DNA from 3 places in the Enemella evansiae genome. Region 3 is predicted to be linked to each of the others. Evidence: riboswitches for the same ligand, from Rfam matches in the RefSeq annotation. Region 3 holds a riboswitch; each other region holds the start of a gene.
The links. A riboswitch is a leader RNA that binds a small molecule or an ion and turns the genes downstream of it on or off. The one in region 3 is predicted to bind thiamine pyrophosphate.
Positions count from the first base shown of each region.

Region 1 (7,722 bases), 360 kb from region 3:
TCGATCTGGTCGATGCGGGCCTTTCCGCCCCTGATCGCCTCCGTGATCTCCAGGACGGGCTGGCGCACGTCCAGCAGCAGCGGGCTCAGCTCCTTGACGCGCTCGACCAGAGCGTTCCGCTCGGTCAGCAGCGCCTCGCGGTCCGGCCCGTCGTCCTCCTGCGGCATCACGAGGTCGTGCACGTCCACCGACGACAGGCGGGTGAGCACCGCCTCGGTGACCATCGCATCGACGGGCTCGCGCTGGCGGGTGAGGTGGAACTGCTCGCCGCAGCGGTACGTCGGCTGCTTGCGGCTGTTGGTCCCCGAGACGAGCGTCGCGCCGCACTTCCCGCACAGGCCAATCGTGGACAGGAGGTACTTCGGCTGGTTGCCCTGCCTCGCCGACCTCCGCACGTTGTCCTCCAGCTTTGCCACCGCGGCCCGCCACGTCTGCTCGCCAACGATGGGCGGGAACGCGTCGCCCTGCACCGGGTACAGCTCGCCCGAGGCGTAGTGCTTGATGTAGCCAGCGTAGAGCGGGTTCGCCAGCAGGTACCGCACGGCATCGACGGAGAACGCCGACCCGCGCGCGGTCAGATGACCGGCGCTGTTCAGGTCCTCGCGGATGCGACGGATCGACAGCGACGGCTCGCCGAGGAACGCATCGAAGGCCCGCCGTACGGCGTCGGCCTCCGCCTCGATCAGCTCACCCTCCCTCGTCCAGCCGAACGCCTTCCAGGAGGACGCCGGGATGCCCTCGGCGCGGCGGCGCTCGTTCGACCTGATCTGACGCTCCGCCTTGCGGCGCGCCTCGAACCGCGCGAGAGCGGCGAGCATCGTCGCCCGGAACTCGCCGTCCGCCGTCGAGAGGTCGATCTCGCCGTCCACGGTGACGACGCGCAGGCCGAGGTCGATCAGCGTGTTCAGGTCCTTCGTGCTGCGCAGGAGGCGGTCCATGTCCACGGCGACGACCATCGAGAACCTGCCCGCGCGGGCGTCGTCCAGCATCTCGGCCCACCGGGTGCCAGCGCGGCGCTTCTTCGTCGCCGACACAGCGTTGTCGTCGTAGACCTCGACGACCTCCCAGTCCTTGGCCTCGGCGAGAGCCCTGATCTTCCGCAACTGGGTCTCGACCGTCCACCGGTCGCCCTTGCGATCCATCGAGGCGCGGACGTACGCGGCGACCTCGTTCGTCTTCCTCAGCGATACCAGTTCAACCATGCAACCAAGCTTACGTGAACGAGTGTTGCAACCGCGACATGCGCTAGCGCATGTCGATCACCCCGGTACCGATCTCGATCCGCTTGGTGCGGGCACCGATCGCGGCGAGCAGCGGGAACGGCGAACCGAGCTGCCGGGCGAAGTGGTGCACCCGGAAGTACGCCCCGTCACCGCCGAGCTCCTCGGTCGCGACGGCCAGGTCGATCGACTGCAGCAGCGCATCGGAGGCGGTGCGCACCTTGGAGTAGGGCGTCTCGCTCCAATGGCCGAAGTTCAGGAAACCAATTTTCTTCACACTCGTTCAACAGTCAACTACTTGGTGGTATTCCCGGCACGCCCCCGCGACCGGGACCGCGGCCCGGTTCTATACTGATTCGGATCACGGGAGTCCGGGGCACCGGGCTGAGAGGAAGGTCAGACCTTCGACCGTCACACCTGATCTGGGTCATGCCAGCGCAGGGAGGCCTCTTGCACCAGCCGCCGCTGGGCCCGTGCGAGCAGAGAGGCACACGATGAGCAACCAGAAGCACGAGCAGGCTCGCGTCGACGACCAGACCCGGCCGGACAGCGGTGGTCGGCACCGCTGGCGGGTGGTCGACATCGTCGTCGCGGCGGTCCTCGGCGTCGCCTGCGGCCTGATCTTCTTCGGCTGGAACTCCCTGGGGTACGCCTGGTACTCGGCGATGGATGCGCTCACCCCGGGCCTGGGTGGCCTGGCCGCCGGCGTCTGGTTCCTCGGCGGCCCGCTCGGCGGGTTGATCATCCGCAAGCCCGGTGCGGCGCTGTTCGTCGAACTGGTCGCCGGTTTCGTCTCGATGGCGCTTGGCAACCAGTGGGGCTGGGAGACGATGTACTCCGCACTCGCTCAGGGGCTCGGCGCGGAGCTGGTCTTCGCGATCTTCGCCTACCGCCGCTTCGGCGCGATCGTCGCCATCCTGGCCGGCCTGCTCGCCGGCGTCGGCGCCTGGGTCAATGAGTTCATCCTCGGCAACTGGTCCAAGTCGGCCGGTTACAACACGCTGTACCTGATCTGCACCGCGCTCTCCGGTGCGGTGCTGGCGGGCCTGCTGGCCTGGCTGCTGATGAAGGCGTTGGCGCGTGCCGGGGCGCTGGATCGCTTCGCCGCCGGGCGCGAGTCCAGGCGGCTGGTCTGAGCAACACCACCGACCCGGCCGCCACCCCGCTCGCGGTCCGCGCCGAGGGCTGGGGTTGGCGGCATGCGGGGCGGCGCGCCTGGGCGGTCACCGACCTCGATCTGACCATCGAACCGGGTGAGCGGGTACTGCTGCTCGGCGCGTCCGGGGCGGGCAAGAGCACCCTGCTGCACGCGCTGGCCGGTGTGCTCGGCGGCGCCGAGGAGGGCGAGGAAACCGGCCGGTTGCTCGTCGGCGGCAAGCATCCCTCCCGGCAGCGCGGCCGGATCGGGCTGGTCCTGCAGGACCCGGAATCCCAGGTGGTGCTGGCCAGGATCGGTGACGACGTCGCCTTCGGACTGGAGAACCTCGGCGTACCGCGGTCCGAGATCTGGCCGCGGGTCAGCGAATCCCTGCACCGGTTGGGATTGCGGATGCCGTCGGATCATCCGACGAGCCAGCTCTCCGGCGGGCAGAAGCAGCGATTGGCACTGGCCGGAGCTGTCGCCATGCGCAGCGGGCTGCTGCTGCTCGACGAACCCACCGCCAACCTCGACCCGGTCGGCATCGAGGAGGTCCGGGCCGCGGTCAGCGAGCTGGTCGCCGACCGCTCGACCACGCTGGTCGTGGTCGAGCACCGGGTGGATCTCTGGCAGGACCTGGTGGACCGGGTCGTGGTGCTCGACGCCGGCGGTGGCGTACTCGCCGACGGCCCGCCCGACCGGGTCTTCGCCGAGCAGCGGGACCGGTTGCTGGCCGCCGGGGTCTGGGTGCCGGGCGTACCGCTGCCCGAGGTGGCCGTGCCCACGCCACCGGCCGATGCCACCGAGCTGCTGGTCGGCCGGGGGCTCGCCATCGGTTACGACACCGTGCTGCGCGATGGCATCGACGTCACCCTCCCGGCGGGCACCTCCACGGTCTTCACCGGCCCGAACGGTGCCGGGAAGACCACCCTGGCGCTCACCCTGGCCGGGTTGTTGCCCCGGCTCGGCGGTGACCTGGTGGCGGCTCCGGAGCTGCGGCCCCCCGCCCGGCGACGTGCCTTCGGGCGTACGCCGAATCCGGCCGATCCGGCGACCTGGCGCTCGGTGGATCTGCTGCCCCGGATCGGTACGGTCTTCCAGCAGCCCGAGCACCAGTTCGTCGCGGCCACGGTCCGCGAGGAGCTCGCCGTCGGGCTGCGGGCGCTGGGCGTCCCCGCCACCGAGATCACCCGGCGGGTCGAGGAACTCCTTGCCCTGTTGCATCTCGAACCGCTGGCCGCGGCGAATCCGTTCACCCTCTCCGGTGGGCAGAAACGCCGGCTCTCGGTCGGTACGGTGCTGGCCACCGGCCCGCGACTCATCGTGCTCGACGAGCCGACCTTCGGCCAGGACCGGACCACCTGGCTGGACCTGGTACGCCTGGTCGCGGGCATGCTGGGTGAGGGGCGTGCGGTGCTCTCGGTCACCCATGACGAGCCGTTCATCGAGGTGCTCGGGCAGCGCCGGTTGGCGGTGGCGGCACGATGACCGAGAAGGCGAACACGCTGCTGGATCGGTTGAATCCGGTGACCCGATTCGCGATGGCGCTGGTGCTCTCGATCCCGCTGATCCTCACCCTGGACTGGTTGAGTGCCGCGGTCGGGCTGGTGCTGGTGCTCATCGCCGCGCTGGTCTGTGGATTCCCGCCGCGGCTGATCGCCCGCCGGCTGGCGGTGCTGTTCGTGGTCGGGATGCTGGCGGCGATCTCGATGGCACTGTACGGGCGCCCCGGTGGCGCGGAATGGTTTGCCTGGTTGCTGATCCGGGTCACCGACAACTCGCTGCTGCTGGCGGTGGCTGTGTTGTTGCGGGTGCTGGCGCTCGGCCTGTCGGCGGTGCTGCTGTTCGGCGATGTGGACCCCACCGACCTGGCCGACGGATTGGCGCAGGTGGCCCGGTTGCCGGCGCGGTTCGTGCTCGGCGCGCTGGCCGGGATCCGGATGCTGGGGCTGTTCACCGACGACTGGCGGAGCCTCGGACTGGCCCGCCGCGCCCGCGGCCTCGGTGACACCGGACGGGTCCGGCGCTGGTTGTCGATGGCCTTCGCGCTGCTGGTGCTGGCGATCCGGCGCGGCAGCCGACTGGCCACGGCGATGGAGGCGAAGGGTTTCGGCGCGACCGGTCCGGATGCTCCGGAACGCAGCTGGGCAAGGGAATCCCGGCTGCGGGGCGCCGACGCGGTGGGTGTGCTGGTGTGTGCGGTGATGGGTGCGGTCGCGGTCGGCGCCGCGGTCTGGTTCGGCACCGCCAACTGGGTGGGCTCGTGATCGCCGAGGCGCTGGCACCGCTGCTGCAGCCGGGACTGACCGGGCCCGGGCGATGGGTGGCGCTCCTCGACGGCGGCTCCGGATCCGGCAAGACGAGCACCGCGCACGAGCTCGCCCGACTTCTCGATCCGGCACCGCGGGTGGTCAGCCTGGACGACTGCTATCCCGGCTGGGACGGCCTGACCGCCGGCGCAGCGATGGTGACCGCCGACATCCTCTCGGACCGCGCGGGTTATCGGCGCTGGGACTGGGCCGCCGATCGGCCCGGGGAGTGGGTCCCGCTCGACCCGGCCGCGGATCTGATCATCGAGGGGTGCGGGGCGATCACCCGGGCATCGGTCGCGCTGGCGTCGGTGTCGGTCTGGTTGGAACTGTCCGAGCCGGTACGCCGCCAGCGGGCGCTGGCCCGGGACGGTGCCGCCTACGAGCCGCACTGGGAGCGCTGGGCGGCCCAGGAGCGCCGGCACTGGCTGCAGGATCGGCCGCGGGACCTGGCGGATCTGGTCATCGAGCTCGACTGACGATCATCGAGTAACTGCCCCGGCGCAGCGGAGCGGAGCCGGGGCAGCGTGTCGAGATGGCCGATGGAAGAATCGGGCCATGACGAGCGAACGGCAGAACGCCGAGATCGAGGGCTACCTGGCCAGCTACCGGGAGCTGATGGGTTTCGTGCCGCCGCGGGTCGCGGCTCGCTTCGAGTCGCTGCGCTCCAGCAACCCGGAACTTCTGCTGGCACAGGAGAAGGCGCGAGCGCTGGTGTCGAACCCGGCCGACCTGGACCAGCTGACGGTGCAACTGATGCTGTTCGCGATCCTGGCCAGCCGACTCAGCGATGCGGCGAAGCTGCACGGCTGGGCGGCGCGGCGTCAGGGGGCGAGCTGGGAGCAGCTGCAGCAGACGCTCGATCTGGCGTACCTCTTCGGTGGTCAGTCGGTCGCCAACCGGGCACCGTCGGTGCTCGCCGAGATCCGGGAACTGGAGGAGCGTCACGGCCTGCCGGAACGCTGACGCTCATCGAGTGGTCCGGCGGTGCCGACGCGAAGCGAGGCAGCGCCGGACGTGTCGAGATGTGCCGATCGAGGTGGTTCATCTCGACACGGTCGCTGCGCGACCTACTCGATGAACGTAGGGGACACGGTCGCTGCGCGACCTACTCGATGAACGTATGGGTCAGGCGGCGAGTTGGGCGTGTTCGCGGAGCTGGGCGGGGGTTGGCAGCGGGGTGAACCCGAAGAACTCCAGATAGGCGGGGATCTGTTCGAAGAGCATGTCGGTGCCGACCTGGGTGGTGCAGCCGCGCTGCCGCGCCGCCTGCAGAAACGGTGTCATCGCCGTGGTCATCACCACCTCCCCGACGAAGGTGCCGGGTGCCAACCGGTCCACCGCGACCGGCATCGGGTCACCCGGGTTCATCCCCATCGGAGTCGCGTTCACCACCACATCGAAACCCGCCGGATCGCTGCTCCCGGTCTGCACCTCGAGTGCCGGATGGTGGCTGCGCAGCCGGTCGGCCAGGCCCAGCATCACCGGCTCCCGGGTATCGAACACCGCGATCCGGGAAACCCCTGCCGTGGCGAGGGATGCGGCGATCGCCGATCCCACACCACCGGAACCGACGACCAGCGCGGACAGGCCCTGTGGTGGGCGCCCGTTACGCCGCATGCCGCGGACGAACCCCTCCCCGTCGAACATGTCCGCGACCAGGCGCCCGCCGGGTTCCACCCGGACCGCGTTGGCGGCACCGGCGATGGCTGCAGCGGGGCGGACCTCGTCGACCAGGTCGAGCACCGTCACCTTGTGCGGCATGGTGACCAGCGCCCCGCGCACATTCGTCGCCTTCATCAGCAGCCCGAACTCGGCGGCGAACTCCGTGGCCCGGACCCCGAGCGGTACCACGCAGGCATCGATCCCGGCATGGGCGAACCACGGGTTGTAGATCATCGGTGCCTTGAACGAGTGCGTCGGATCACCGAGGTGCAGGAGCAGGGTCGAGTTTCCCGTGAGCATGGGGATTCCTCTCGTTTCCGGGGGTGGGTACGGTGACCGTGCTGCCGGTGCGGGCGGCGGTCAGGATCGCGTCGATGGTGGCGACGGCCGCCAGCCCGGCGGCACCGTCACACACCGGTTGCTGGTCGCCGCGGATCACCGCGGCGAAATGCGCCAGCTGGGCGTCGATCGGGTCGACGGCCGGGACCGGCACCCTCTCGCCGATCAGCGGCTCGGTCCAGGAAGCTTCGCCGGCAAAGGACTTCAGCCGCATGGTCGGGATGGCGAGTGAGCCCTCGGTGCCCATCACCACATAGGCGTCCTCGTCGTCGTGGTGGTCGTAGTCGGGGTTCTCGCCACTGGTCTGCTCCCACGACCGCGCCGAGGCCGCCACGTCGGAGAGCAGGAAGCTGCCGAGCGCCCCGTTCGCGAACCGGAGCAGGATTCCCGCGGTGTCCTCCACCTCGAATCCGCGGGCGGCGGCCGAGGTCATCGCCTGCACCTCGACCACCGGGCCGAGCAGTTGGTGCAGGTTGTCGACCTCGTGGATCAGGTTGAGCTGGATCGGGCCGCCACCGCTCCGGCGTCGCCAGCCACCGCCGACCTCGAAGTAGTCATCGGGTTTGCGGAAGCAGGCGCTGCCCTGGACCGCCACCAACCGGCCCAGCCGACCGGAGGCGATCACCTCGCGGGCGGTCCGCATGATCGCGGAGTGGTTGCGGTGGTGGCCGGTCAGCAGTGGTACGCCACCGGCCTGCGCGAGGGCCACCAGGTCGGCCGCCTCGGCGACCGTGGTGGCCAGCGGTTTCTCCACCAGCACAGGGATCCCGGCCCGCAGCACCGCCAGTCCATCGGCATGGTGCTGCAGGTTCGGGGTGGCCAGGATCACCCCGTCCGGGCGCTGGTCGGCGAGCAGGTCGGCCACCGAGGCGTACCCCGGGACCGCCAGCTCGTCGGCGATCTCGGCGGCCGCCGGGGCCGGGTCCGCGATCGCGCAGACCTCGGTCCCGGCGTACGCCTGGATCGCGGCGAGGTGCCGGCGGCCGATCAGCCCCGCCCCGGCCACGGCGACCCGCAGCATCAGGACCGACTCCCGGACTCGGCGCGCAGC
Region 1 is NZ_SNXA01000010.1:88,971-96,692, reverse strand. It holds gene C8D81_RS11870 (recombinase family protein) at 1-1,202, opposite strand, end outside; gene C8D81_RS11865 (LLM class flavin-dependent oxidoreductase) at 1,246-1,497, opposite strand; TPP riboswitch at 1,574-1,681, shown strand; gene C8D81_RS11860 (ECF transporter S component) at 1,715-2,356, shown strand; gene C8D81_RS11855 (ABC transporter ATP-binding protein) at 2,353-3,846, shown strand; gene C8D81_RS11850 (energy-coupling factor transporter transmembrane component T family protein) at 3,843-4,625, shown strand; gene C8D81_RS11845 (nucleoside/nucleotide kinase family protein) at 4,622-5,146, shown strand; gene C8D81_RS11840 (carboxymuconolactone decarboxylase family protein) at 5,226-5,633, shown strand; gene C8D81_RS11835 (shikimate dehydrogenase family protein) at 5,796-6,632, opposite strand; gene C8D81_RS11830 (Gfo/Idh/MocA family protein) at 6,592-7,692, opposite strand; gene C8D81_RS11825 (MFS transporter) at 7,692-7,722, opposite strand, start outside.
Region 1: it holds a riboswitch for thiamine pyrophosphate, as region 3 does, so the genes downstream of both, C8D81_RS11860 (ECF transporter S component) here and thiO (glycine oxidase ThiO) in region 3, are expected to answer to the same signal.

Region 2 (7,722 bases), on a different contig from region 3:
GAGCGGAGCCGGGCCCCCCACGTTCATCGAGTAGCAGTCCCGGCGCAGCGAAGCGGAGCCGGGATTGCGTGTCGAGATGAACGCACACCACACCCACGCTGGCTGAGCGAGCGAGGAACGAGCGAGACGAAGCCACCCCCTCTGGCCGAGCCCGCCCGTCCCCACTCTGCGGCTCAACTCTCACTCCGCGGCTTGCATGCGGTACGCGGAGTGAGAGTTAGGCCGCGGAGTGGGACTCGGGCCGCGAAGTCGGAGCGAGCCACGATCAGCCCGGTCACCGAGCAGCCGACCCCGGCAGACGACAAGGATCATCGAGCGCACCCCACGCTCATCGAGTAGCAATCCCGGCGCAGCGGAGCGGAGCCGGGATTGCGTGTCGAGATGAACCCTTCTGCTCAGCGCAACCCGACCCGCTCGTCCAACTCCTCGGGCTCCAGAGCCGCGAGTTCATCCAACAGCGCGATCTTGAAAGTCCCCGGCCCCCGGGACCGTTCGGCGGCGTCCTCGGCCGCGATCGTCAACCAGGAAAGGGCCGCCAGCGTCGCGGGCCAGGGTTCGGCCACCGCGAGACAGGCCGCCATCAGCCCGCCGAGGGCGCACCCGGTCCCGGTGACCCGGGCCAGCCACGGGTGACCCCGGTCGAGGGTGCCGCTGCGGTGACCGTCGGTGACCAGATCCCTGGCGCCGGTGACCGCCACCACCGACCGGTGCCGTCCCGCCAGCAGCGCGGCGGCCCGTTCGGCGGCGGTCACCGGATCGGTCGCATCGGGTCCGGAGCCACCGGCACCGGACCCCGCCAGCGCGAGCACCTCCGAGGCATTGCCCTTGATGATTCCCGGTCCGAGCCGGACCAGCTCCCGGGCCAGCGGGGTGCGCACCGGGGCGAGCCCGATGGCGACCGGGTCGAGCACCCAGGGCGTACCGCGGTCGGCCGCAACCTCTGCCGTGGCGGGGATTCCGACCGCACCGTCGACGCTGAGCGTGCCCAGGTTGACCAGTAGGGCGTCGGCCACCGTGACCAGGGTCGGCGCCTCGTCGATCGTCTCGGTCATCATCGGCCGCGCCCCCGCGGCGAGCAGGGCGTCGGCGACGAAGTTCATCGTCACCGCCGCGGTGAGGCAGTGCACCAGTGGCCGCTGGCGGCGTACCTCGGCGACCACCGCACCCAACTCAGCCATCGGCGAGCTCCTGCCGGCCGACCGCGGGGCCGAGGGCGCCGCAGCCGGCGACCAGCAGCCCGCCCAGCACGAGCAGCGCGATGGGGCCGCCCTGGCGGCCGAGCAGCGATTCCAGGGCGGGCAGATAGAACGGGTAGAGGGCCGGGATCACGATGGACAGACTGTACGCGGTGCCGTAACCGGTGGAGCGGACATCGGCCGGGAAGCCCTCGCTCAGGTAGGCACCGATCGGCCCGTAGGCGGTCACCGTGATCACCTGGAGCAGGACCGCACCGGCAGCGATGGCCGCGAGCTGGCCGCCGGACAGGGTCCAGACCCAGACGAACGGCGCGACCACCGCGGCAAGGATTCCCCACAGCACAAAGAATCTCCGGCGGCCCAGGCTGGTTGACCACTGGCCGGCCAGGGCCATCACGATCGCCTGGCCGACCGCCGCGAACCCCATGATGGTGGCCGCCGTGGTGGCGCCCACTCCGGTCGCGGGACCCAGCCGGCCGGCGAGCACGATCACCGTCATCTGGGTCAGGAACCAGAGTCCGGTCATCAGCGCGAAGAGTCGCCAGAAGTCCTTGGCGTGCGGGCCGAACATCACCTGGCGCAGCCGACCCCGAGCTGCCTGCCCGGGCGTGCCGCGGCCGGTCCCGGTCACATCGTGGACCCGCCGGTAGTAGACGAGCATCGCCACCGAGCCCAGCGCCCCGGCGACGAAGGCCAGCCGCCAACCCCAGTTGGCGTACGCCTGCGGTCCGAGTCCGACCAGCAGGCCGGCGGTGGCGAAGGCGATGCTGGCCTGCGCCCACGGCGCCATCGACATGATCAACCCGGAGACCAGCCCGCGACGCCGGGGGCGGGACCACTCCATCGCCAGCGGGATCGCGGCGCTGTACTCACCGGCGATGAACACCCCGCCGAGGAAGCGCAGCGCGATGATCCCGGTCACCGCGAAGCCGCCGATCGCTTCGTGGGTGGGAATCGCGGCGATGCCGAGCGCGCAGAGTGCGGTTCCGGCGATCGCGATCCTGGTGGTCCGGGTACGCCCCAGCCGGTCCGCGATCGGGCCGAACACCAGGCTGCCGATCGGGCGGCCGAGCAGCAGCGCCATCACCACCAGCGCACCGGTGGCGGCCGCCGCCTGCGGTCCGGCGATGCGCGGCAGGGCGGGCGCCAGGGCGACCAGCGGCAGAAAGATGTGCAGCTGGTCGACGTAGTTCCCGGCGATCCCGCCCCGCAGCGCCGCCCGGCCGGCGGGCGGCAGGGCCCTGGGTGAGTCCTGCAGCGCCGCGGTCACCGGTCTGCCTGGCTGCTGGCCACCTCCGGCTCGAGGTAGACGCGTTTGCCGAGTTCGATGAACTGCCGGGACTTCTCCGCCATCCCGGTGGCGAGCTGGTCGCCGTAGGTGTCGCGGATGTCCTGGCTGATCCGCATCGAGCAGAACTTCGGCCCGCACATCGAGCAGAAGTGGGCGGTCTTGGCGGGTTCGGCCGGCAGGGTTTCGTCGTGGTAGGCCATCGCGGTCTCCGGGTCGAGCGCAAGCGCGAACTGGTCGTGCCAGCGGAACTCGAACCGGGCCTTGGACATCGCGTCGTCCCGGTCCCGCGCGCCGGGGTGACCCTTGGCGATGTCGGCGGCATGGGCGGCGATCTTGTAGGTGATCACACCGGTCTTCACATCGTCGCGGTTGGGCAGGCCGAGGTGCTCCTTCGGCGTGACGTAGCAGAGCATCGCGGTGCCGTGCTGGGCGATCACCGCGGCACCGATGGCCGAGGTGATGTGGTCATACCCGGGTGCAATGTCGGTGACCAGCGGGCCGAGGGTGTAGAACGGCGCACCGTGGCACCAGTCCTGCTGGAGGCGTACGTTCTCCGGCACCAGGTCGAGCGGCACGTGGCCCGGGCCCTCGACCATCACCTGGACGTCGTGGGCCCAGGCCCGTTCGGTGAGTTCGGCGAGGGTGCGCAGCTCGGCGAGCTGGGCCTCGTCGTTGGCGTCGGCGGTGGAGCCGGGCCGCAGGCCATCGCCGAGGGAGAAGGCGACGTCGTAGCGGGCGAAGATCTCGCAGAGTTCGTCGAAATGCTCGTAGAGGAAGGATTCCCGGTGATGCGCCAGGCACCAGCCGGCCATGATCGACCCGCCGCGGGAGACGATTCCGGTGACCCGCCGGGCGGTGAGTGGGACGTAGCGCAGCAGCACGCCGGCGTGGATCGTCATGTAGTCCACCCCCTGCTCGGCCTGTTCGATCACGGTGTCCCGGAAGACTTCCCAGCTGAGCTGGTCGGCCTCCCCGTTGACCTTCTCCAGGGCCTGATAGATCGGCACGGTGCCGATGGGCACCGGGGAGTTGCGCAGGATCCACTCGCGGGTGGTGTGGATGTCGTCACCGGTGGACAGGTCCATCACGGTGTCGGCGCCCCAGCGGGTGGCCCAGCTCAGTTTCTCGACCTCCTCGGCGATCGAGGAGGTGACCGCGGAGTTGCCGATGTTGGCGTTGATCTTGGTGAGGAAGGCTTTTCCGATGATCATCGGTTCGGACTCGGGGTGGTTGATGTTGGCCGGGATGATGGCCCGGCCGGCGGCGACCTCGCTGCGGACCAGCTCGACGTCGACGTTCTCGCGGAGCGCGATGAAGCGCATCTCCGGGGTGATCGTGCCCTGGCGGGCGTAGTGCATCTGGGTGACGGTGCGGCCTTCGGTGGCGCGCAGCGGGTCGCGCTGCTCGCCCTGCCAGGCCTGGGATGCCTCACCGCGGCGGACGGCGCTGCGACCGTCGTCGGCGAGATTGCGGGCGCGACCGGTGTACGCCTCCACGTCGCCCCGCGCGGTGATCCACTCGGCCCGGCGTGCTGGCAGGCCCCGGGTCGGGTCGCTGCCGGGACCGGCGGTGCGATAGACGTGCACATCGGGATTCGCTGTGCCGTCAGGGGAATCCGCGAGCGAGATGGCAGTGACCGGGACGTTCAGGTCGCCCTCGTCGAGGTGGTGCAGGTGGTGCTGTGGATGGACCTCAGTCATGAGATGCCTCACTTCCTTCGCCGGAATGACCCGGACAGGTTCGAACGGTCCGGGCGGCGTCAGCCCGATCTCAGCCCCTTGCCAGAGGCCCCCGCGTGGGTTTCCACCCACCCTACACACCCCCGAATCCCCACGTTCATCGAGTAGCACCGCCGGCGCAGCGAAGCGGAGCCGGCGGTGCGTGTCGAGATGAACCTCCCCTCACCACTTCGCGCCGAACCGAACCACCTACCCTTGATCCATGGACCGACCCGTCGCCCTCACCATCGCCGGCAGCGATCCCAGTGGTGGCGCCGGCATCCAGGCCGATCTGAAGACGTTCCACCAGCTGGGCGCCTACGGCACCGCGGTGATCACCGCACTGACCGCGCAGAACACCCAGGGCGTGACCGGGGTGCATGTGGTGCCGGCCGCGTTCGTCGCCGAGCAGCTGGAGACACTGCTGGCCGATGTCGGTATCGATGCGGTGAAGCTGGGGATGCTCGCGACGGCCGAGATCGCCGAGACGGTGGGCCGGTTCCTGGCCGCCGAACCGCTGGCCTCGGCGTACTCGGTGCTGGACCCGGTGATGGTCGCCACCAGCGGTGACCGGCTGGTCGATGAGGACGCCACCGACGCGATCCGCGGGCTGGTCCCGCTGGCGTCGGTGATCACGCCGAACGTCCCGGAGGCGGCCGTGCTGCTCGGCGCCGACCCGGTGACCGATGTGGCCGGAATGCGCTCCCAGGCAGAGAAACTACGGGCCGAGCTGGGCGCCCAGCGGGTACTACTCAAGGGCGGTCACCTCGGTGGCGCGGAGTCGGTCGATGTCTGGGCCGACGAAGACGGGGTACGCGAGTTCGCCGACGAGCGCGTGGACACGAAGAACACCCACGGCACCGGCTGTACGCTCTCCTCCGCCTTGGCCGCACTCCGCCCCCAGCTCTCCGACTGGCCGGGCACGGCGCGGATCACGAAGTTCTGGCTCACCAGCGCTCTGACGAACGGCGACCGGCTCGAGATCGGCCATGGTCACGGCCCGGTCGATCATTTCACCGAGTTGAACGACACCCGCGGTACGCAGCCCTAACGCCGCCAGACCAGCCGGCCACCCTGGAAGTCCTGCCAGCAACCGGAGGCGTCGCAGAACTCATCGCTGGTCGGGTAGCCGAGGCGACCGTTCTCCCAGCCCTGATCGGCCCACCACTGGCGCAGCAGACCCCGCACGAAATGGGCGCCCGAACCCGGGGACCAGTAGATGGCGCCATTCTGGAAGGACTGGAAACAACCGCCGTCCCGGAGCCCGCAATACTCACTGTGCAAGGGATAGCCGAGCCATCCGGCCTCCCAGCGTTCGGCGCCCCAGCGGTCGAAGATCGCACCGCGGGACCAGGCGGTGCCGGTCGCTGGTGACCAGTAGTAGGTGGCCCCCTGGAACCGGTTCGCACAACCGCCGTCGCGCAACCCGCAGAACTCATCGGAGGTGGGATAACCGAGGTGCCCGTCGACACCGCCCTCGCGTACCCACGACTGCTCGATCAGACCGCGCACCGTGCGGGTTCCGGTCCCGGACGACCAGTAGATGGCTCCGTTCTGGAAGCGCTGTCGACAACCGCCCGCACGCAACCCGCACTCCTTCTCGGCGGTCGGATAGCGCAGCAGACCGGTCTCCCAACCCTGTCGGGCATAGTGGTCAAGGGTGAGCCCGGTGACCGAGTGGGCACCGGAGCCACCGCTCCAGTAGACCAACCCACCTTGGAATCGACTCAGGCAACCGGAGTCGCGCAGACCACAGAACTCGTCGTCGATCGGGTAACCGAGTTGTCCACCCTCGGCACCCAGGGTGCGCCACCGGGTGGCGATCGACCCCTTCACCAGGCGGGCTCCGGTGGTCGCCGATCGATACAGCTCACCGCGTTGTCGGAGCTGGGCGCAACCACCGTCCCGGAGCCCGCATCGGGCATCCTGGGTGGGCGTACCGGCAACATCGGCGCGGGCGCTGAACTCGGTCGGTTCGCAACCGGCCATTGCACTGAGGTGGGCCGCGACGGACTCGCCCAGTCGGCGCGCCTCCTGCTGGGTGAGATGGACACCGTCGGTGCTCATGCCCGGCTTGAAGGACCCATCCCCGGCGTCCATGTGCTCGGCGGCCGAGATGACCTGCACCCCACGATTCGCCGCCCAGGAACGGATCAGGGAGTTGAAGGGCGCGATCAGGTCGGGTGCGGGGTCGGTGGGTGGAAGCAGTGAGATCAAAACGCGCTGCGCCGGTACACCCGAGGTCGCGACGATCCGGTCCAGGTCTGCTGGAACGTTGCTGAATGGCTCTCGGCGCAGCACATTGTTGGTGCCGGCCAGGATCACCAGATAGCTGCCGCTCTGCACCCGGAGGTCGGAGACCCCCGCCAGGTCGCTGGTCCGCCACCCACTGTGCGCGTACCCACCGGTCAGCTGCAGGGCGGGATCCTGGTCGGTCCAGTACGCCCAGGAGCCGGGGCCCGGGAGGGTCTGGTCGAAATAGGTGCCCGAGCCGTAGGTCGGTGAACCCATCTCGGTGAACGAGGCACCGACGGCCGCGAAATCGACGGAGCAGGCGGCCCGTGCCGTTGCCGCCGACCTCGGCGTCACCGTCACGGTGGGTGTTGCCGTCCCAGGGGTGGTACGCGTGGGTGTGGCAGTCCGCGTGGGTGTCGCGGTCGCCGTCCGGGGCGCGGTAGCAGTCCGGGACGCGGTAGCAGTCCGGGACGCGGTAGCAGTCCGGGACGCGGTAGCAGTCCGGGTCGGGGTGGGCGACGGTGTCACCGCGTGCGCCGGTTGCACTCCCAGCCAGGCGGCGATCAGCAATCCGACCATTACGACGCGCCAGACCATGGCGTACCTGCTCTCCAGGGGTGGAAACCGAGGGCGTCCCCTCCCCCGGCGCTCACATCATGACCCTGCTCGGCTGACCCTGCCAAGACTGCTGCCGAAACCGACCGCCCGGTTAGGCGGCGCGGGGTATTGCCCGGTACGTCAATGGACTCAGCCAACAGGTCTCGGTGACGGCGCCGCGCAGGACGTAGATACCCATCGGCTCCCTGCTGAAGTGAAAGACCCGGTGCATCTCGAACCGATCGCTCTCATGCTCGCTGAACCTCACCTCATTGCGGGTGACACACATCGGCCATGCTGCACCTCGACGAGTGGTTTTGACCTCGATAAAGCGCTCGCGCTCATCGAGGTCGAAGGAGCGAATGTCATAGCCTGCGCCATCCCCCCGTTCTACCGAGACATGTTCGACAACCTCGGCAAGATCCGGCCTGCCTGCATCCCGCAAGTGCTGCCGTTCTCTGTTTAGTACCGCAAGCTCTCCGGCAAGGCCGAGTGCCCGGTTCTCAGCCTCGAGCCGTGGAAAATCGATGGGCATCGGTTCGAACTGAAACTGGGTCACTTCTGGCAGTTCGGGAGCCTCAGGCGGCGCTACTTCATGCCAGGCGAAGTCGGTCCGCGGTGCGGCCCGTCTGGTGACGTTGTCCTCCATCAGCGACAACAGGTTCGAATCGCCGGCTACCTGCGA
Region 2 is NZ_SNXA01000009.1:237,085-244,806, forward strand. It holds gene thiM (hydroxyethylthiazole kinase) at 396-1,178, opposite strand; gene C8D81_RS09265 (MFS transporter) at 1,171-2,466, opposite strand; gene thiC (phosphomethylpyrimidine synthase ThiC) at 2,463-4,187, opposite strand; TPP riboswitch at 4,183-4,292, opposite strand; gene thiD (bifunctional hydroxymethylpyrimidine kinase/phosphomethylpyrimidine kinase) at 4,429-5,256, shown strand; gene C8D81_RS09280 (GDSL-type esterase/lipase family protein) at 5,253-6,794, opposite strand; gene C8D81_RS09285 (DUF3883 domain-containing protein) at 7,150-7,722, opposite strand, start outside.
Region 2: it holds a riboswitch for thiamine pyrophosphate, as region 3 does, so the genes downstream of both, thiC (phosphomethylpyrimidine synthase ThiC) here and thiO (glycine oxidase ThiO) in region 3, are expected to answer to the same signal.

Region 3 (7,722 bases):
CAACCCCCCGGTGGCCATCGGCTTGAAACCGCCGACGTTCGAGGTGGTCGCGGTGTAGGTGTAACCGGTGAAGGTCCAGATCCAGGCCGCGTTGTCCTCCAGCTGCTTGGACACCTCGGCGTAGATCTCCTTGCGCTGGGCCGGATCCTGGGTCGCCTTGCCCTTCGCGAACAGTGCGTCGAGCTCCGGTGAGGAATAGCCGGCGACCTTGTTCAGGTTGCCGGTGCTGGTGAAGTAGCGGCCGTAGGCGCCGTCCGGATCCGGTCGACCACCGTTCAGCGCCACCGCGGCCTCGAAGTCCGCCGAGGTCCAGCGCTTCACGAAGGCACCGGACTCCAGCACCTCCAGCTGCAGGTCGATCCCGGCCTCGGCGAGTTGGGCCTTCAGGTTCTGCGCCTCGTTGACCGAGGTGGCGTACTCACCCTGGGAGACGATCGTCTTGACCGCGACACCCTGCGGTTTCCCTGTCTTGGCGAGGTATTCCTTGGCCTTGGCGAGATCGCGCGTCGGACACGGCCGAGCGTTGGGGTCGGACTTGTACGCCGGCGAGGTGATCGGTCCGGTGACCTCACCCTCACCGAGGGCGGCGGTGTCGAGGACCTGCTGCCGGTCGATCGCGCACTGCATGGCCAGGCGTACGTTCACATCGGTGAGCGCTCCTTTGCGGGCATCGAGCTGCAGCACGTGGTAGTTCAACTGGGCGGTCTTGGTGACCCGCAGCGCCCCCTCGGCGTTCTTGGCGACCAGCGGATCGTTGATCACCGAGAGCTGCACATTGCCGGCCTGCATCGCCGACACGATGGCGTTCTCATCGGGGATCACGCGGAACTCGACGGCGTCCAGGGCCGCCTTCGGACCCCAGTAGTCGGCGTTCTTCTTCAGGCCGATCGACTGACTCGGGGTGCGCTTGTCGAAGCTGAACGGACCGGTGCCGTTGGGCTGGGTCTTCAGCTTCTCCTCGGTGTCGTCGGAGGAGAGCATCGCCATGTTGATGGTGGCCAGGTTGGCCGGGAGCGAGGCATCGGCGGCCTTCAGCTGCAGCACCACGGTCTGCGGATCGGAGACCGTCACCTGGTCGACGCTGGCCAGCGAGGTGCGCGAGACCGCGGCGGTCTTCTCGTCCTTGATCTTGTCCAGGGAGTGCTTCACATCGGTGGCGTCGAAGGCGCTGCCGTCGGCGAAATTCACACCCTGACGGAGTTTCAGCGTGACCTGCTTGCCGTCGGAGGAGGCCTGCCAGGACTCGGCCAGGCCCGGCACCACCTGCAGATTCTCGTCGAACTCGGTGAGCGTGCCATAGAGCTGCTGGAGCACGTTGACGGCCTGGAACTGGGTCGCCTTCCAGGGCACCAGGGTGTCCGGGTCGGTGGTCACGCCGACGACCGCGGTGCCCCCGGGGGCACCCGCGGCCCTGGGTGCCTGACTGCCGGCATCGGCCCCTCCTCCGCCGCCACAACCGGCCGCGGTGACGGCCAGGCCGCTGAGCAGAGTGAGGGCGGCGAGCCGCCGGACGGTAGATCGCATGGCGGGCATCAAGATCCTCCTTGGTCAGGTCCCCGGTGAAAGAACCTTACATACAATTGGTCAGACATGTAAGAATCGTTTTCAACCTGAGATCGGAGGACGATGCCACCCCGGCCACCCACCCGCCGGCTGAGCGAGCGAGGAACGAGCGAACCCACCACCCGCCGGCTGAGCGAGCGAGGAACGAGCGAGTCGAAGCCCGCGACGATCCGCTTGCGCGCTCTGCTCCCCTCGCTGAAGCCGGCCGAGGCCCGGGTGGCACGGGTCTTCCTGGAGCCGGACAGCGGGGAACCGCATCCGACGATCTCGTCGGTGGCCGCCCGGGCGGAGACCTCGACGGCGACGGTGGTACGCCTGTTCCAGCGGCTCGGTTATCGGCATTTCAAGGCGTTCTGGATGGACCTCACCCTGGACGCCCGCCGGGACGAGGCGGCCGGAGCGACCACCGAGGCGACCGGGGACATCGACCGCAGCGATTCCCTGCCCGACATCGTGGCGAAGGTCTACACCAACTCCTGGCTGTCGCTGGCCGACACCGCGCGCACCCTGGATGTCGGTGCGCTGGCGGAGGCCATCGAGCTGATCTCCGGTGCCGCCCGGGTCGACCTCTTCGGCGCGGGTGCGGGGGCGGTGGTGCTGCACGATCTGCAGCAGAAGCTCTCCCGGATCGGGCAGACGGCGCTGTTCTGGCCGGACACCCACGCCGCTTGGACGGCGGCCGCCGCGCTGCCCCCGGGCGGGGTGGCGCTCGGGGTGTCACATTCGGGCGAAACCGTCGACACGGTGGAGTTCCTGCGGCTCGCCCGGGCGCGTGGAGTGCGGACCATCGCGCTCACCAACCATGGTGAGTCGCCGATCACCGAGCATGCCGAAGTGGTGCTGCTGACCGCGGCGCGGGAGGACCCGTTCCGCTCCGGCGCGCTGGGCTCGCGGACCGCGCAGCTGCTGGTGCTGGACTGCCTGTTCATCGGGGTGGCGCAGGCGAACTATGACGGTTCGATGGAGGCGCTGCGGGAAACCCTGCGGGTGTTGCGATCCCGGCGTTGATCGATGCCGTTGGTCAACCCTGCCAGCCGGTCTCACGGAGGAAGATCTCGGCGGCCTTCGGTCCGATTCCGGTGAACTCCTGCAGCCGGTCCAGGATCGCGCTGCGGGAGTCGGCGCCCTCGGGCAGCGTGGCGAGCCGACCGTCGTAGCGCTGCTGCACATCACGCCCCAGGGCGATCAGCTCGCGCGCCTTCGATTCGTCGTAGCGCTTGTAGTGGCCCTCGCCCAGCAGGTCGACCAGGTGCTGCCAGTCGGCCTCGGCCAGTCGTTTCGGGGTGAGGACCCCGTCGCGGTCGAGGGCACCGAAGGCGGCCGCGGCGATCTCCTGACTGATCGGATTCGCGAACAGCAGGCAGGCGACCAGCCATTTGAACAGCTGGTCGTCCGCTCCCCCGGCCGGGTCGATACCCAGATCCGCGGGGCCGATCCGGGCCTTGTCTTCGTCGGATTCTCCATGCTGCTTGGCCATATCCGCGCTCTTACCCAGCCCCTCGCCTGCCCAATCCTCGGGTGCACAGTCCTCAGGTTCCCATCCGGCCCTGCTCGGGCGAGGAGGCCCGGGCGAGCCGGCGCCGCGGGATCCGGCCGGCGCGCCGGGCGGCGTACCCGGCCCGGACCGCGTCGCGCATCGCCGCTGCCATCAGCTCCGGGCGTTCGGCCCGGGTGACGGCGGTGGCGAGCAGCACGGCGTCGCAGCCGAGCTCCATCGCCAGGGCGGCCTCGGAGGCGGTGCCGATGCCGGCATCCAGGATCACCGGGACCTGGACGGCCTCGCGCAGCAGCTCGATCGCGTGCGGGTTGCGGATGCCCAGTCCGCTGCCGATCGGCGCACCGAGCGGCATCACCGCCGCACAACCGGCGTCCTGCAGCCGGGCGGCGACCACCGGATCGTCGGTGGTGTAGGGCAGCACCCGGAATCCCTTGCGGGTCAGGGTTTCCGCTGCCTCGATGAGTTCCAGCACATCGGGCAGCAGGGTGCGGTCGTCGGCGACCACCTCGAGCTTGATCCAGTCGGTGTCCAGGGCGGCGCGGGCGAGTTCGGCGGTGAGCACGGCCTCGCGGGCCGAGCGGCAGCCCGCGGTGTTGGGCAGGATGTGTACGCCGAGATCGACCAGGGTCTCCATCAGTCCGCTGCCGGCGGTGCTGCCGGCCCGGCGCATGGTGACGGTGACGATGTCGCTCTCCGCGGCCTCGACGGCGGCCCGCAGCACCGCTGGGCTGGAGGCGCCACCGGAGCCGAGCAGCAGCCGGGAGCGCAGCGTACGCCCGGCGAGCTCGAAGGTCTCCACAGCCGCGACGGCGGGGTTCTCGATGGTGGTCATGTCAGCCTCCCTGCATCGGTCGGAGCACCTCGAGCTCGGCACCCTCGGGGATCGTGGTGGTCGCCCACTGCGAGGGCACGGCCACCGAACCGTCGACAGCCACCGCCAGGCCCTTGCCGCTCAACCCCTGCCGTTCCAGCAGGTCGGCGATCGTGCTGCCGTCGGGCACCGTGGTCGGTTCCCCGTTGAAGGTGATCTGCATCCTCATACCTCCACATCGTCCGAGCGGGTCCCCACGTCGGCTGAGCGAGCGAGGGACGAGCGAGTCGAAGCCACGTCCTCCGGTGCCCGCAGATCGGGCACCGCGTCACCCACCTGACGGGCCGTCTCGGGGGCCAGCAGGAAGCCGTGCCGGAAGTGGCCGGTGGCGAGCAGCAGTCCGGGCACCTCGGTCGGTCCGACCAGCGGGCGGTTGTCCGGGGTACCGGGCCGCAGCCCGACCCGGTGGGCGACCACCTCGGCGTCCCGCAGGCCGGGTACCAGTTCGGCGGCGGCGCCGAGCAGGTCGAGGGCGGCGCGGACGGTGGGGCGGGTGTCTGTCTCACCGGTGTCCCAGGTCGTCGCACCGGCGAGCAGGGTGCCGTCGGGGCGGGGCACGAGGTAGATCGGATGGTTGTCGATCCGGGCCCGGATCATGGCCTGCGGCACCTCGGCGTCGGGGCGCAAGGTGAGGATCTCGCCCTTGACCGGGCGGACCGGGACGGGGAGGTCGATCGAGGCGGCGAGGGTCCGGGAGCGATGGCCGGCCGCGAGCACCACCACCGGGGCGGTGATCGGGACGCCGCCGAGGCGTACCCCGTGCACCCCGTGTTGGTCGCCGAGCAGTTCGGCGGAGCCGGTGGCGAAGCGGGCGCCCTGCTGCTCCAGCGCGGCGCGCAGGGCGGCGAGCGCGGATTCGGGGACCACGCTGGCCTCCCCCGGCACCCGCAGCGCCCCGGCGATCCGACTGCGCAGCGCGGGTTCGGCGCGGTGGGCCTCGCGACCGGTCAGCAGCTCGTGGTCGATGCCGTGATCCTGCAGCAGGTCGGCGTGCCGGGCGAGCACCGCGTCCTCGTCGCGATCCAGCGCGACCGCCAGCGTCCCGGGCGTACCGAAGCCGATCGACGCCCCGCTCTGCTCCTCGATCTCGCCCGCGAATTCGGGCCAGGCGGCCAGGCTGCGCACCGCCGATTCGTGCAGGTCGTCCTCGCCGTAGTCGAGTTCCGAACCGGGGGCGAGCATGCCGCCGGCGACCGGGGAGGCGGCATCGGCCGCGTCATCGCTGACGATCGTCACTCGATGACCGCGCCGGCTCAGCCCCCAGGCGGCCGCGAGTCCGGCGATCCCGGCACCGACGACGATCGCGTCGAGCTCGGAATCCCGGAACCCGCAGAGGATGCGTGATTCCATCGACTTCTCCTTACGCCGGCATGATCCGGACCAAGTTGCAACGGTCGGGGCGGCACAGCCCCCTCTCAGCCCGATGCCTCGGACTCCCGCGAAGAACGTCTGGAATTGTACCCGGGGCATCCGGTGCTCAACCGGATGCCCCGTGGGAGATGTGGGTCAGGCCTTCTGGACGGTGATGGTCCAGCCGGCGTCACCGAGCTTGCGGTAGTCGGTGACCGGGTAACCGGACTCGGCCGCCCACTGCGGGATCGAGTCGGTGGCCTGGGTGCAGTCGAAGTTGATCACCAGCTCGTCGCCGTTGGGGAGGTCGGCGATCGCCTTCTTGGCCTCCACCAGCGGGAACGGGCAGACCTCACCGACGGTCTCGAGTACGTGCTTGGACATTGTCATTCTCCTTTTCTGCTTGGACTTCCGTTCCCCGAGTAGCGATCCATGCGTAGCGGAGCGGAGCAATGGATCGCGTGTCGAGGGGTACCGCTCAGGCGTTCACCAGGGCCTGCTGCGGCGTACCGCTGGCGGACTTGCTGCGCCGGCCGGTGATGAACAGCCGGGCACCGATGCCGGTGCCGAGGAACATCAGCGCGAAGGCGATCCAGCCCTGGTAGCTGAACTGGGCGGTCTCGACCATCGCGTTGCCGATGGTGCAGCCGCCGGCCAGCGAGGCGCCGACGCCCATGCCGACGCCGCCGGCGATGGAGCGAACGATGGTCCGCGAGTCGGGTACCCGGATCTTGAACTCCCCCGCGCCCTTGGCGGCGATGAAGGAACCGACCAGGATGCCGACGACCAGCCAGACGCCCCAGTCGATGCGGGCGGTGTTGCCGGTGACCAGGAAGCTGGTCAGGTTGGCCGAGGGGGTGGTGATCCCCAGGCCCGCCTGGCGACCGGCGGCGTAGCTGAGCGGGTAGGCGGCGATCGCGATGAGGCCGATGATCACCGCGGTGACGAACGGGTGCCAGGCCTTCTCGAAGAGCAGGTGGTTCAGGCCGGTCTTCTCCGGCGGCAGGGTGGCGACCTTCAGCTTCGGCTGGCTGCGCAGCTGCCGGTACGCGAGGTAGCCGACGCCGGCGACCAGCAGCACGACCAGGAACCAGGGCGAGATTCCGAGGCTGTCCTGGACGGTGGTCACCGGGACGGTCTCGGCGCGCATCCCGTCGTTGACGGGCTTCAGCACGCCGTATTTCATCACCGCCGCGAAGCCGGCGTACGCCACCAGCGCGACCCAGCTGCCGACCAGGCCCTCGCCGGCGCGGTAATAGGTGCCGGTGGCGCAGCCGCCGGCGAGCACGATCGAGATGCCGAAGATCAGCGACCCGACGATCACCGCCAACCAGGGCAGCGCCTTGAACGACAGTTCGATGATGCCCGCGGACTGCAGCGCGAAGACGCCGATGCTCTGCACGGCGATCACGATCAGGAAGGCGGTCAGCCAGCGGGTCTTGCGGGCGAGGAACACGTCACGGAAAGCACCGGTGACGCAGAATCGGCCGCGCTGCAGCACGAAGCCGAGCAACGCGCCGAGGAGTAGTCCGGTCAGGGACATGAGTGCAGCTCCAGGTCTGGGACGGGGTCACTGAGGACCCATGGTCATAGGCTCAAACCATGGAACTATAGGCAGGCCTTGGGTATTCCCGGAAATCCGGACCGGATTCTGGACCGCCCCTCACGATCCTCGAGTAGCTCGCGCAGCGAGCGTGTCGAGAGGCCCCCTCAGTCCCCCTCGTCGTACTCCCCCGCGCACCAGGCGGCATGCCGGTCCGCCGAGCGGCGTACCGCCTGCTGCAGATCGGCGTCGAGCACGTTGCCGAAGTTGCTGTACGCCCGGTCGGCCCGCAGTTCGGCGACCCGGTCGGCCAGCCGTCGGGCGGTGGCACCGGAGAGCGGGATCCGGTTCGGGTAGCTGCGCATGAAGCTGACGCTCGTCCGGTCGGGGTTCACCATCACGGTGTCGGCGACCAGCAGTGCGCCGCGGCCCTCGGCACCGGCGGACCATTCGAGCACGCTGCTGCCGGCGAAGTGTCCGCCGAAGCGGTGCACGGCCAGTCCGGGCGCGAGTTCGCGGTGGTCGGTGAAGAAGTCGAGGGCGTCCCCGGTGCGCTGCACCCACTGCCGGTCCGCTTCGGCGAGCACGACGGGTACGCCGCCGAGGGCCGCGGCCCACTCGAGCTGCAGACCGTACATGTGCGGGTGGCTGGGGACGACGGCGATGATCGGCCCCTGGCCGCGGATCTCGGCGGCGATCCCCTCATCGACGAAGCCGGGCGGATCCCAGAGCACCACACCCTGCGGGGTGCGCACCAGCATGCCGGTGTGCCCGATGCCAACCTTCGGGGTGGTGGCCAGACCCCACAGGTCGGGCTCGAACTGGTTCAGCTCGGTGCGGTGACCGAGGCGTCGCAGTTCGTCGAGCTCGACCCAGCGCTGCACGCCGTCCTCGGGC
Region 3 is NZ_SNXA01000010.1:450,329-458,050, reverse strand. It holds gene C8D81_RS13530 (ABC transporter substrate-binding protein) at 1-1,524, opposite strand, end outside; gene C8D81_RS13525 (MurR/RpiR family transcriptional regulator) at 1,738-2,571, shown strand; gene C8D81_RS13520 (HhH-GDP family DNA glycosylase) at 2,585-3,040, opposite strand; gene C8D81_RS13515 (thiazole synthase) at 3,093-3,893, opposite strand; gene thiS (sulfur carrier protein ThiS) at 3,895-4,095, opposite strand; gene thiO (glycine oxidase ThiO) at 4,098-5,282, opposite strand; TPP riboswitch at 5,273-5,382, opposite strand; gene C8D81_RS13500 (sulfurtransferase TusA family protein) at 5,439-5,666, opposite strand; gene C8D81_RS13495 (YeeE/YedE family protein) at 5,761-6,825, opposite strand; gene C8D81_RS13490 (MBL fold metallo-hydrolase) at 6,993-7,722, opposite strand, start outside.